3 regions of the Janthinobacterium paucivorans genome follow, and region 3 is predicted to be linked to each of the others. Evidence: predicted binding sites of a transcription regulator. Region 3 holds the regulator's gene; each other region holds the start of a gene.
What was found. Region 3 encodes FNR, which switches genes on or off when oxygen is low (the NO sensors DNR and NnrR bind a similar motif). Its sites were predicted from a motif close to TTGATNNNNATCAA; they were not measured.
Positions count from the first base shown of each region.

Region 1: the regulator FNR is predicted to act here: its motif matches at 1,977-1,990, upstream of paaA (1,2-phenylacetyl-CoA epoxidase subunit PaaA).
Region 2: the regulator FNR is predicted to act here: its motif matches at 2,400-2,413, upstream of cqsA (alpha-hydroxyketone-type quorum-sensing autoinducer synthase).

Region 1 is NZ_JBNYXR010000004.1:141,584-145,735, reverse strand. Features, by position in the region: gene ACQ4V8_RS06750 (M14 family metallopeptidase) at 1-384, opposite strand, end outside; gene ACQ4V8_RS06745 (hypothetical protein) at 526-780, shown strand; gene paaX (phenylacetic acid degradation operon negative regulatory protein PaaX) at 878-1,807, opposite strand; gene paaA (1,2-phenylacetyl-CoA epoxidase subunit PaaA) at 2,075-3,064, shown strand; gene paaB (1,2-phenylacetyl-CoA epoxidase subunit PaaB) at 3,095-3,379, shown strand; gene paaC (1,2-phenylacetyl-CoA epoxidase subunit PaaC) at 3,394-4,152, shown strand, end outside.
Region 2 is NZ_JBNYXR010000001.1:158,461-162,612, reverse strand. Features, by position in the region: gene ACQ4V8_RS00710 (DNA recombination protein RmuC) at 1-633, opposite strand, end outside; gene ACQ4V8_RS00705 (group II truncated hemoglobin) at 639-1,034, opposite strand; gene cqsA (alpha-hydroxyketone-type quorum-sensing autoinducer synthase) at 1,088-2,335, opposite strand; gene ACQ4V8_RS00695 (sensor histidine kinase) at 2,488-3,801, shown strand; gene ACQ4V8_RS00690 (response regulator) at 3,805-4,152, shown strand, end outside.
Region 3 is NZ_JBNYXR010000011.1:113,761-117,912, reverse strand. Features, by position in the region: gene ccoG (cytochrome c oxidase accessory protein CcoG) at 1-272, shown strand, start outside; gene ACQ4V8_RS14720 (FixH family protein) at 420-944, shown strand; gene fnr (fumarate/nitrate reduction transcriptional regulator Fnr) at 1,070-1,828, opposite strand; gene ACQ4V8_RS14710 (response regulator) at 2,068-4,152, shown strand, end outside.

The sequences.
Region 1 (4,152 bases), on a different contig from region 3:
CGCTTGCGCGCTGTCGATCAGGGCCAGGTGGCGATCCCACGGATACGGTTCGAAGTAGGCGTAATACACGCTCTCTTCTTCCGGCGTGTGTTCGATGGTCATCACGCTGCCATCGAAGCTGGTTGGCACGCGGAACCAGGTTTCGCGGTCATAGCTGGCCACGGCTTGATAGTCTTTCCAGCCGTCCGGATAGGCCGACTTGCCTGCATTCATGAAGCGGATCGTGCACGCTTCGCCTTGCGCGCCTTGCAGGCGGAAATAAAACCACTGCGTGATGTCGGCGTGGGAATCCTTGCGGATGTTCAGCTCGATGGAGTGGGCATCGTCGGCGCGCAGCACCTCGATCGCGCCGGCGTCGAATTGCTGGCTGATTTTAATGGTCATGAGTGTTCCTGATAAAAACGTATGGGTTTTGCATCGTGTGCAATGGCGCGATGATACCTGTTTTGCGAATGTCTTTGTGCTGGCGCAAACGATGGCGAATGTACTTTGCTAACGTGGAAGTTCCAACAACGGGAGATCATCATGGATGACAACGGCAAACACATACGCGAACTGGAAAAGAAAGTCAGCGCCCTCGGCGACGCCCTGGCGCACCTGGGCAAGGGCACCACCTTGCAGGAATTGTTGCGCATCCTGCGTTTCCCCGGCTACACCACACCGGCCGAATTCACCTTCAATGCCGCCATCCTCGATACCATGCTGGTGCAAGCGAATGCGCTGGAAAAGCTGGGGCAGGATTTGTTGGCTGGGGCGAAGCAGGTGGTGGCAAAGCAGTGAACACCTGAGAAAATGTCCATGGCGGCGTTGCGTTGCCTTGGCGTACTAGTCGTACTGCCTGCGGCTACGCGCCTGGCCCTGAACATTTTTCAGGCGTTCACGTCGTCAGTCCCCCAAAACGTTCAAAAAACCACGGTGCAACGTCCGGCGCCCGCTCATCCTCGCGCCGCAAAGTGGCCAGGATATGTTCTTCGGCTGGCGCATGGGTGATGCGGTACAGGTCGCGCGCCAGTGCATATGCTTGCGTGCCTGGCCACGGTTCGGGTAGCAGTTCGACGGGCAGTTGCGGATCGTGCAATTGCACGCGACGGTAGGCGTGCGTCAGCAGTGAGCGGATGACAAAGGCTTGCTCGGTATCGAACACGGGCTCTTCTTGCAGCAGGGTCAGCAGCGGTTGGAAGCGGGCGATGAATTTTTCATAGCCGGCGATCACTTCCGACAAGTCCCAGCATTCTCCCAGCATGTCGCGCAAGGGCCGGGTGCTGACATCGGGCAACTCCGTGGTGTGGCACACATACAGCTTGCCCTGTACTTCATTGCGCACGAGGATATCTTCCAGCGCCTCCGCGTTGCTGGCTGGATGGCCAAAGATGCCAGGAGATATCAAGCCATAGCCAGCCCACAATAATTCCTTGCGCAGCGCGCCCCTTTCAGCGGCGCCGATGCTGCCGGCCGGCCCGATCACCAGGGTCCAGCTGCCATCCCAGTGCACCACCAGCGGCGCATAGATGCGGCGATAGGCGCGCTCGAAGCGGGCCAGCGCCTCCGGGCGTATCGTATAGGCGCTGCGGCGGCCATCGCGCTGCGAGCTGAGCCAGCCCTCCTGCGCCAGGCGGAATACGCTGGTACGCAGCAGGCGATCATTGACGCCAAACGGTGCCAGCAGTTCGATCAGGCTACCGAGCCAGATGGCGCCGCCGCGCGGCACGATGGCGTCGCCAAAGATGGTCATCACCAGGGACTTCGAGCGCGGTGGGTCGCTTTCCAGGAAATCGGCTATCCATGCCGTGCAGCGGGTGTTCTTCATGTGGTTCCGGTCTGGCCGTGTTGCGGTCGATTCAATAAAGGCAGCAGTTTACTTGGCTGCGCGGGTAGCGCGTCAATAATTTGCCGGAAGCGCTGATGGCGCTACACAGTGTTTTCTCATAAGCAAGATCATACGCACAAAAAATCCCAACAAGATACGAATTTTTAAAATGACTCACATCAAGTGTATGCAAATAGTTTTTTGTATCGTATTATTCATCCAAGGCACCGCGTTGCTGTGCAAAATCAAAGACATGGGAGACATATCATGTACGCACAAATGGTTGAAACCGGCCTCAAGAACGTCCGTTCCATCGACGACATGGGCCAGGAAGAGCGCGCTTTTCAGGCGCGCATCGACGAAGGCATCAAGATCGAGGCCAAGGACTGGATGCCGGACGCTTACCGCAAGACCTTGATCCGCCAGATTTCGCAGCATGCCCATTCGGAAATCGTCGGTCAATTGCCCGAAGGTAACTGGGTCACGCGCGCGCCGACCTTGAAACGCAAGTCCATCCTGCTGGCGAAGATCCAGGACGAAGCCGGTCACGGGCTGTACCTGTACAGCGCCGCGGAAACCCTGGGCGTGTCGCGCGATGATCTGCTCGCCGCCTTGCATTCTGGCAAAGCCAAGTATTCGAGCATCTTTAACTATCCTACGCTGTCGTGGGCCGACATGGGCGCCATCGGCTGGCTGGTCGACGGCTCCGCCATCATCAATCAAATCCCGCTGTGCCGCTGCTCATATGGCCCATATGCGCGCGCCATGATCCGCGTCTGCAAGGAAGAATCATTTCATGCGCGCCAGGGCTACGACATCATGATGTCGTTGTGCAAGGGCACGCCGGAACAGAAAGCCATGGCGCAAGATGCGCTGAACCGCTGGTGGTGGCCATCGTTGATGATGTTCGGCCCCTCCGACGCCGCCTCCGTGAACAGCGCCCAATCGGCGCAATGGCGCATCAAGCTGTTTTCGAATGACGAATTGCGCCAGCGCATGGTCGACCAGACCGTGCCGCAAATCGAGTACCTGGGCCTGACCGTGCCCGATCCCGACCTGAAATTGAATGCCGAAACAGGCCACTATGAGTTCGGTGAAATCGACTGGTCCGAATTTAACAATGTATTGAAGGGCAATGGCCCGTGCAACCGCGAGCGCCTGCAAACGCGGGTCAAGGCGTATGAAGACGGCGCGTGGTTCCGCGATGCCTTGCTCGCCTACGCCGACAAGCAAGCCGCTAACAAAGCGGCAGCCTGAATAGAAATAAGACAGATAGGGGAGAACAATATGAGCAAAGAATGGCCATTGTGGGAAGTTTTCATCCGCAGCCAGCACGGCCTGGCGCACAAACATGTAGGCAGCCTGCATGCTTCCGACGCCAGCATGGCGGTCAACCATGCGCGTGATGTCTATACACGCCGCAATGAAGGCGTGAGCATCTGGGTGGTGCGCGCGGCCGATATCGTCGCCAGCAGCCCTGGCGACAAGGGCGCCCTGTTCGAGCCGTCGAACAGCAAGGTGTATCGCCATCCCACCTTCTTCCCGATGCCGGAAGAAGTCAAGAACCTGTGATGGGAGCGCCTGTAATGGATGACAAGCTCACGCAACAAAAGTTCGATTACCTGCTGCGCCTGGGTGACAATGCCCTGATCCTCAGCCAGCAGCTGTCGCAGCTGTGCGGCAAGGGGCCGGCGCTGGAAGAGGACATGGCGCTGACCAATGTGGCACTCGACCTCCTGGGCCAGACGCGGTTGTGGTTCAGCTATGCGGCCGAACTGGAAAACGCGGGCCGTGACGAGGACGACATCGCCTTTTTGCGCGACGCCCATGACTTCAAGAATTGTCTGCTGCTGGAACAGCCGAACGGCAATTACGCCGACACCATGATGCGCCAGTTCTTTTTCGATACCTGGCACTACTTCCAGCTGCTGGAACTGGCCAAGGCCAGCGACGTACGCATCGTCGAAGTGGCGAAAAAATCGCTCAAGGAAGTGACGTATCACCTGCGCCGCAGCGGTGACCTGATCGTGCGCCTCGGTGACGGCACGGCGGACAGCCACGCGAAAACACAAGCCGCTGCCGACAAGTTGTGGATGTACACGGGCGAGATGTTCAAGTACGACGCCGTCGACCAAGCCATGCTCGCCGCCGGCATCGCACCGCCATCGGAGGTGTTGCGCCAGGCCTTCCTCGAACACGTGGCCGAGATTTTCGCCGAAGCCACCTTGAGCATGCCGGCGCCCGACGCCTGGATGCAAAAGGGCGGCAAGCAGGGCACGCACACGGAACACCTGGGATTCATCCTGGCCGAGATGCAGTTCCTGCAGCGCGCTTATCCCGGGGTG
Region 2 (4,152 bases), on a different contig from region 3:
GTTGGTGAGTACCCGCTTCAAGTCGCCCACGCCCAGCGCCAGCTGCTGCATTTCACCGAGGCCCTGGTGGACTTTTTCCAGCCGCTCCGACACTTGCTGGAACGAGGCCGAAAGGCGCGTCTCGAGCGTCGCATGGAGTTTTTCATCGACCGTCTTGCGCATCTCTTCCAGGCGCGCACCATTGTCAGCCTGCAAGTCACGGATCTTGCTTTCCAGCGTGGCGCGCACTTCCAGCATGCGCTGCGCATTCGACTCCGTGAGCTGGGCCAGGGTTTGATTCGTGCTGTCGGCGAAGCGCGCCAGGCTCTGCGCCTGCTCTTCGCGCCCGACTTTCCCCTGCGCCTGCATCTGCATGCGCAGGCTGTCGAGCTGTTGCAGGGTTGCCGCCTGGAATTGCGCCAGGCCAGCGGCCAGGTCTTGCCGCGTCGCCTGCGCCGACGCCTGCAGTTGCAGCCGCACTTCGCGCTCAACGCGGTCGATGCGCTCCAGGCTTTGCTGCTGGTGTTGCTGCACCAGCGCCAGCGTAGTGGCGCCATCGCCGCCAGCGCCGCGCGGACGCAGCAGCAGCAAGATCAGCAACACGATGACGACGGCGGCGCTGCCCAGCAGGCTGTAAAACTCGATAGGGCTCATGGGTGTCAGTCCGGCTTGTTGCGCATCCAGTCGGCTGTCTGATAGAACGATTCCATCAGGCGCACGCGCAAGGACTCTTCGATGCCCGTGTCTTCCATGGCCCAGGCCATGGCGCGCAGCCACTGGTCGCGCTCGCTGGTGCCGATGGCGTAGGGCAAGTGACGCGCACGCAGGCGCGGGTGGCCGAATTTCTCGATATACAAATCCGGGCCGCCCATCCAGCCCGTGAGGAAGAAATACAACTTGTCACGCGAGCCGTCCGTGGAAGGCGGATGCATCACGCGGATGCCGGCGAACTCGGGTTCAAGTTCCATCAGATCATAAAAACGGTCGACCATGTCGCGCAGCACGGGGGCGCCGCCGATGGTCTCGTACAGGGTGGGGGCAGTGGTATCAGTCATGCCCGCCATGATAGCGCAAGCGCCGCTTCCCCACGCGCAGTGCGCTGACAATGCTACACGAGTGCCAGCTTGCGCAGGCGCCGCGTCGACGGCCAGTGGTCCACGCCCACTTCGGCGCGCACCGCCGCGCAGGCCGCCAGCAGCCGGGCGATGCCCGCCTCGTCGAGTCCTGCATTGAGGGTCAGCCGCACGAGGGCACGATTCTTTGCCGTTGCCGGGGCACAAAACATGGCGCCGTAAATGCCATGCCGCTCGAGCGCCTGGCGCAGCGCCAGGGTGGCCGGTTCGCCGCCCGCTTCCAGCGCCACGATCTGCTCGCTGCCGTCGCCGACGTTGTAGCCGAGTGCGCTCAAGCCCTCGCGCACCTGCACCGTGTGACGCCGCAAAATGGCGCGGCGCGCATCGGCGGCCATGATGAAATCGAGCGCCGCGTCCAGCCATGCCAACTCGTGGGCCAGCAGGCAGGAGCTGAAGATGGCGGGACGCGATTCGGACAAAAAATATCCCTTGAAGCGGCTCGAACAACTGATGAAACCGGCGCGCCCCGCAAAGGCCTTGGCCAGTGACGCCGTGCGGAAATGCACGCGATGACCCAGGTCCCAGGCTTGCACCAGGCCTGCGCCTTGCGGGCCATGCGTGCCCAGCGAGTGAGACTCGTCAACCACCACCACGCAATCGCTGCGCTCGGCGATGTCGAGCAGTTCCAGCAGCGGCGCCAGGCTGCCGTTAGTACTGTACAAGGCATCGACGACGATCACGCCGCGGCCATGTTTTTCCACTTGCCGCCGCAGGTGCGCCATGTCGTTGTGCAAGAAGGCGACGGCGCGGGCCTGCGCCGACAGCACGCCTTCCCACAGAGAAGCGTGGGCCTGCATGTCCAGGTAGACGGGGATGCCGGGGCCAGCGATACACTGCAGCAAGCCAATATTGGCCGCCATGCCGGACTGCGCCAGGATGCCGTCTTCGCAGCCCATGAAGCGGGCCAGACGGCTTTCCAGCCGGTGCTGCTTACTGCCTTCCTGCAAGTACACGGCCGACATCAGCATGCCGCCCGCGTGCGCCCGCAGGCAAGCCACCTGGGCCGCCACCAGCGCCGGCTCGGCGGCGATGGAAAGATAGTCATTACCGGCCAGAAAAATGGCATGCGCTGGTATCGCTTGCCATGCATGCGGATGCTGGCCGCCCAGTAGTTTTTCAATGCGCCCGATGTGATGCGCATCCATGCGCCGCCCGATGTAGTCGGGCAGGCAGTGTTCGGCGCGGGCGAAGGATGGGGCGTGCAAGCTAGTGGCGAGGGTCATGGGCTTTCTCCTAGGGACGGTTTGCTGCAAAACTCAAGCCTTCACCGTGTCGCCATCCCCCCCATTGACGTATATCAATGTCGGGCAAAATAAGCGTACAAGCCAAAAGAATTGCGCGATGATAATGTTCTGACAATGATCAAGGCAGCGTCATGACGCAACAATGGCAAACAGGATGGACACACTGGCGCAGGCGCCTGCTCCATGCGCTGCTCCATGAACGCCTGCCGCACGAAAACCTGGCTTGCCGCGTCGCCATGCTGGCCGCCGTGGGCACGCTGGCGATGCCGCTGTACTACCTGCTATGGCAATTTTTTTTCCCGCAATCCTATGAAAACCTGACCTTGCGCCTGACGGGCGTGGCCATCTGCGTGGCAGGCCTGTTTGCGCGCCGCTTCTCGGTGCGCTGGCTGTCGCGCTACCTGCTGTTCGCGCTCAGCTACATCCTGCCCTTCTTCTTCACCTTTATGTTTTTGATGAACCATGCCTCGTACATCTGGAGCCAATCGCTGCTGATCGGCCTGGTGGTGCTGTTTCATTTCGAAACGGGACTGGCCTGCCGCGCCTACCTGATCGGCACGGGCGCCGCCTGCCTGGCCGTTATCTTGCAAGGGGAAGGCGCCTACCTGCTGCAGCGTGAAGTGCTGCAGCAATTGCCCTTGCACTGGTTCACCATCACCGCCTTGTGTGTGGTGAAAGTGGGCCGCAAGGTGCTGGAACGGGAACGGCTGGCGGGCATGGCGGCCGGGCTCGGTTCCGTGGCGCACGAGTTGCGCACGCCGCTGACCAGCGTGGAAGCGAATGTGCGGGGCATGCGCCGGCTGCTACCGCAGCTCGCTGGCCAGGCGGACGACATGGCGCCGCTGCAAGATGCCATGTCGCGTATCCAGTTCGAAGTGCGCCACATGCAGCACATGATCGATTTGTTCCTGATGAGCGCCAGTGCCGTGAACCGCAACTTGCAACCTCGCCAGTCGCTCTCGATGCTGGCGATGGTGGACACCGTGCTCAAGCGCTACCCATTTACCGGCAAGCTACAGCGTGCCAGCGTCACGCTGGACGTGCGCGCCGACTTCCAGTTTGCGGGACAGGACGAGCTGTGCGTGGTGATCTTGCTGAACCTGCTGAGAAATGCGCTGAAGGCCATCCAGCGGGCCGGCAAGGGCCGCGTGCGCATCATCATCGACGGCGCCCGCCCTGTGCCCAGGCTGCTGTTCATCGACACCGGCTGCGGCATCGCGAAGAACCGCCTGCCGCTGATCTTCGAGCGATTTTATTCCTATCCCGTGCATAACGGCATCGGCATCGGCCTCGCCCTGTGCCGGCAGATCGTCAGCGCCTGGCAGGCGCGCATCGGCTGCGTCTCGCGCGAGCATGCGTATGCAATTTTCATCCTGGAATTTCCCCAGCCCGTGCCTGCCCGCTTCCACCCCTCTTCTGTCGCACCCTCTTCTCCCGCAAGGTGACGCATGCTACTGCCCGTCTACACCCATCCGACCCTGACCGTCTTGATCGACGACAGCGATTCCTTCCTGAAAAGCCTGGCATTCCAGCTCGATCCTGGCCTGGCGCGCAAGACTTTCCACGACACCAGCAGCGCGCTGGACTGGCTGCGCCACAGCACGCAATTGGGCGAGACGCCACTGCACGTCAATTTCGACACGCAAAACCTGCCGCCCGACCAGTGCAACGTGGCGCTCGATCTCGATAGCATCTGGCGCATCAGCGGCCAGGCGCAGCGCTTCGCCGTGCCCTCGGTGCTGGTGATCGATTACTCGATGCCGCAGATGAATGGCCTGGAATTTTGCCAGGCCGTG
Region 3 (4,152 bases):
TGGTCGAGAACGTTTACCGCTTGCAAATCATGAATACCTCGGAGCAAACTCAGCATTTTAAAATCAGCGTTTCCGGCTTGCCGGGCCTGACCTTGCTGACGCGCGAAGAGGTGACGTTACAGCCGACGGAAACGCTGGGCTGGCCCATCCGCCTGCGCGTGCCGCACGGTGTCGGCGAGAAGGGCTCGAACAAGATTGCCATCGAATTGCACTCGCTGGACAACCCAGCGTTGCATGTGCGTGAAGGCGCGGTATTCATCGTGCCGCGCTAAGGTTGATGTTGGGGTCAGATCCCTCGGGTCTGACCCCGGCATTTCGCCGTTGGGCCAGCATCAAACATGCGTTAGCTTTACTTTATTTTCAACCCAGAAGCAAAAGCTGGGGTCAGGCCCAAAGGGCCTGCCCTCAAGGAGAACAAAATGTCCGACAGCCTCAAGCTGCAAGCACCCGTTGCACCATGGTACAAGCATCGCTGGCCTTGGCTGCTGATGATAGGTCCCGGCCTGTCCATGGTCGTTGGCAGCTGCATGGCGTATATCGCGTTTACGCAGCCCGATGCGCTGGTGGTGGGCGATTATTACAAGCAAGGTAAGGCCATCAACCAGGACTTGCGACGCGATACGGTCGCCAGCAAGCTGGCGATGGCTACCAGCCTGTCCTATGACGTGGCGTCGGCGCGTCTCAGTGGTTCCGTGCGCAGCGTCGGCAAGGCTTACCAGGGTCCGTTGCAGCTGCACCTGGCGCATGCGACCCTGCCGGAAAAAGATATCAAGCTACTGGTGCAGCCCGATGCGGCCGGCAACTTCTCAGTAGCGCTACCGATGCTAGAGCGCAGCCGCTGGCAAGTGCTGGTGGAAAACGACAAACGCGAGTGGCGCCTGTCCGGCATCTGGACCTGGCCACTGCAGCGCAGCATCGCGCTGCAGGCGGATGCAGAGCTATAACGTACAGCGCCGGGAAAAAACCGTAGCGAGCGGCAGTGATTTGTGGCTAAGAGCGCAGCTGTGCTAGAGCACAGCGAGCATCGCAGGCCGCAAAGCGCGACGCGCAGCAGGTTTTGACGGTGCTATTATTTGCAGACGTCCGTGCCGGCCGTAATGGCCTTCAATATTGCCGGCTGCAAGATCTCGATCTCGCGGTTGGAAACGCGCAGCCAGCCTTCCTTCTTAAACTTCGACAATAAGCGGCTGACGCTCTCGATGGTCAACCCCAGGTAGTTACCAATTTCCTCGCGCGACATGCGCAGCTGAAATTTGCTGGCCGAATAGCCGCGCGCTTCATAACGCGAAGCCAGGTTGACGATAAAGGCGGCAAAACGCTGGGTCGCCTGCATATTGCCCAGTAACAGCATGACACTTTGCTCGCGCGTGATTTCCTGACTCATCATGCGATGGAAATGGCGCAGCAAGGTTGGCATATTACCCAGCAATTGTTCCAGGCTGGAAAATGGAATTTCACACACTTCACTATCTTCCAGCGCCACCGCATTACAGTGGTGGCGGTCGGCGCTGATGGCATCCATGCCCAGCAGTTCGCCGGCCATCTGAAAACCCGTCACTTGCTCTTCGCCGCCAGGATTGATCTGGTACGTCTTGAAATGCCCCAGACGAATCGCGTACAAGTTCTGGAACGAATCGCCGATGCGAAACAGCGAGGCACCACGCACAATCTTGCGACGACGGCCGATGATCTGGTCTAGCCTGTCCATGTCGCCCACATCGAGACCCATCGGCAGGCACAATTGATGCATGCTGCAAGTCGAACATCGCGCACGCAATGCTTCCACGTTCACTGCGGGCAAGGTGAGAGTGAGGAGCGCTTCAGTCATGTCGGTACCTTTTAGAAAATGCAATGACAAGTTTACTGCATACAGAGTTGCCGTGTGCCAATTTCAGCGTAATTTCGGTGAATAAACGACGTCCATCCTTTAATTATATGGCAACATCGTCAAAAGCCCATACGGGGAGGGCAATTTACTCAGCGCCGCTTGCAAAGTTAATGTATTGATAGGAGAATTCTTGAAGGCGTTATCTGCCGTCTGTGCCGCCCGGTACTCAAAAGGACATCATGAAGCCTCTCGGCATTAAAGCAAAAGTCGCCCTGGCCACCAGCCTGACCTCGATCGCCATGATCGCGCTGGTCACCATGATCCAGGTGCAGCACATGCGCGACGACTTCAGCCAAGTACTGCTGGGCCAGCAATACTCGCTGATCACGCGTACCGCTGCCGAGCTCGACGACAAGCTGGGCATGCTGCTGCAGATTGTCACCCTGACGGCCAGGCAGCAGCCGCCGGAATTGATCGCACAGCCCGCCCAATTGCGCCAATACTATACGCGGCGCTCGATGCTAGTCCTGTTCGACGATGTACTGGTGCTCGACGCGCAAGGCGCCATCGTGGCCGACATGCCGCTCGTCAAGGGGCGTGCAGGCATCAACGTCACCGAGCGCGAGTATTTCCAGACCGTCCTGCGCACGCGCCTACCCATGATCACCGAGCCAATGCTGAGCAAGTCGAGCGGCATGCCCATCGTGCAAATGGTCGCACCCGTCATGGCCGCCGATGGCCAGGTGGCCGGCATGGTGGTCGGCGTGCTGCGTTTGTACAAGGACAACCTGCTGGGGCGCCTGCGCTCGGAAAAAATCGGCAAGAACGGCTATTACTCGATTCTCACGCGCGGCGCCGTGCCGCGCTACGTGCTGCACCCCGACCCCAGCCGTTTGCTGCAGCCGCGCCAGCCGGACACCAATCTGGCGACCACCGCGCTGCTGAAACAAGATGGCGAAGGCAGCATGATCAGCACCGACAGCCGCGGCATCACGGCCGTCAACAGCTTCAAGCGCCTGAAATCGGTGAACTGGCTGCTGGCTACCTCGCTGCCCGTCGATGATGCCTTCGAGCCGTTCGATGGTGTGCTGTACCGGCTGGTGCTGTGGGGTATCCTCGCTTCGCTGCTGGCCGCTTTTGTTCTGGGCTGGCTTACCGTGCGCCTGCTGTCGCCGCTGGTACGCCTGCGCGACACCCTGCAAGCGCTGCGCACTAGCGGTAGTCGTTTCAGCCCGGTACCGGTGCGGCAGCGCGACGAGATCGGCGAACTGACGGAAGCGTTCAACGACCTAATGAGCGAACGCGATCGCCTGCAGCAAGAGCTCGAAGCACGCGCGGAGGAGTTGGAACAGGAGCGCGACCGGGCCGAGGCGGCCAACCGCGCAAAGAGCGACTTCGTAGCCAATATGAGTCATGAAATCCGCACACCCCTCAATGCCGTGCTGGGCATGGTGTACCTGCTGGGAAATACCAAGCTCGACACGGAACAGCGCAAGTATTTGACCATGGTGCGCGTGGCGGGCCAATCACTGCTGGGCATCCTCAACGACGTGCTCGATTATTCGAAGATCGAAGCGCGTCGCATGGAATTGTCGCCCGTCGAGTTCGACCTCGATGAAGTCATGAATTCCCTGGCCACGACGATGACCATGAATGCGGGTAAAAAGGAGCTGGAACTGGCCATCGCCGTCGAGCCCGACGTGCCGCGGTGCCTGGTAGGCGACGCCCAGCGCCTGCTACAAATCCTCGTCAACCTCGCTGGCAACGCCATCAAGTTTACCGAGAACGGCGAAGTGGTGGTGGCCGTCAGCAAAGCCGAAAGCGGGAAAGGGCGCGCCTGGCTGCGCTTCGAAGTGCGCGACACGGGCATCGGCATGACGGAACTGCAGCAACAGCAGCTGTTTGCCGCGTTTTCACAGGGTGACCAGAGCATCACGCGGCGCTTCGGCGGCACGGGCCTGGGCCTGGCCATCAGCAAGCAGCTGATCCACATGATGGGCGGCGACATCGCCGTCGCCAGCAGCGAAGGCAAGGGCAGCCGCTTCTCTTTCAGCGTGCCATTCGAGATGCTGGCGCAAGCAGCCGAAACGCGGCGCACGCCAGCCTTGGGCCAGCTGCGCCTGCTGGTAGCCGACGATAACCGCACCGCGCGCGAACTGATCGTCAAGCTGATCGAAGCGTGGGGCTGGCAAGCCGACGAAGTCGATTCCGGCTTTGCCGCCATCGAACTGTACCGCGAACGCCTGGCACAGCAGCAGCCCTACGATGTGGTGCTGGCCGACTGGCACATGCCCGTGATGGATGGCCTGGCTACGGCCAAGGCC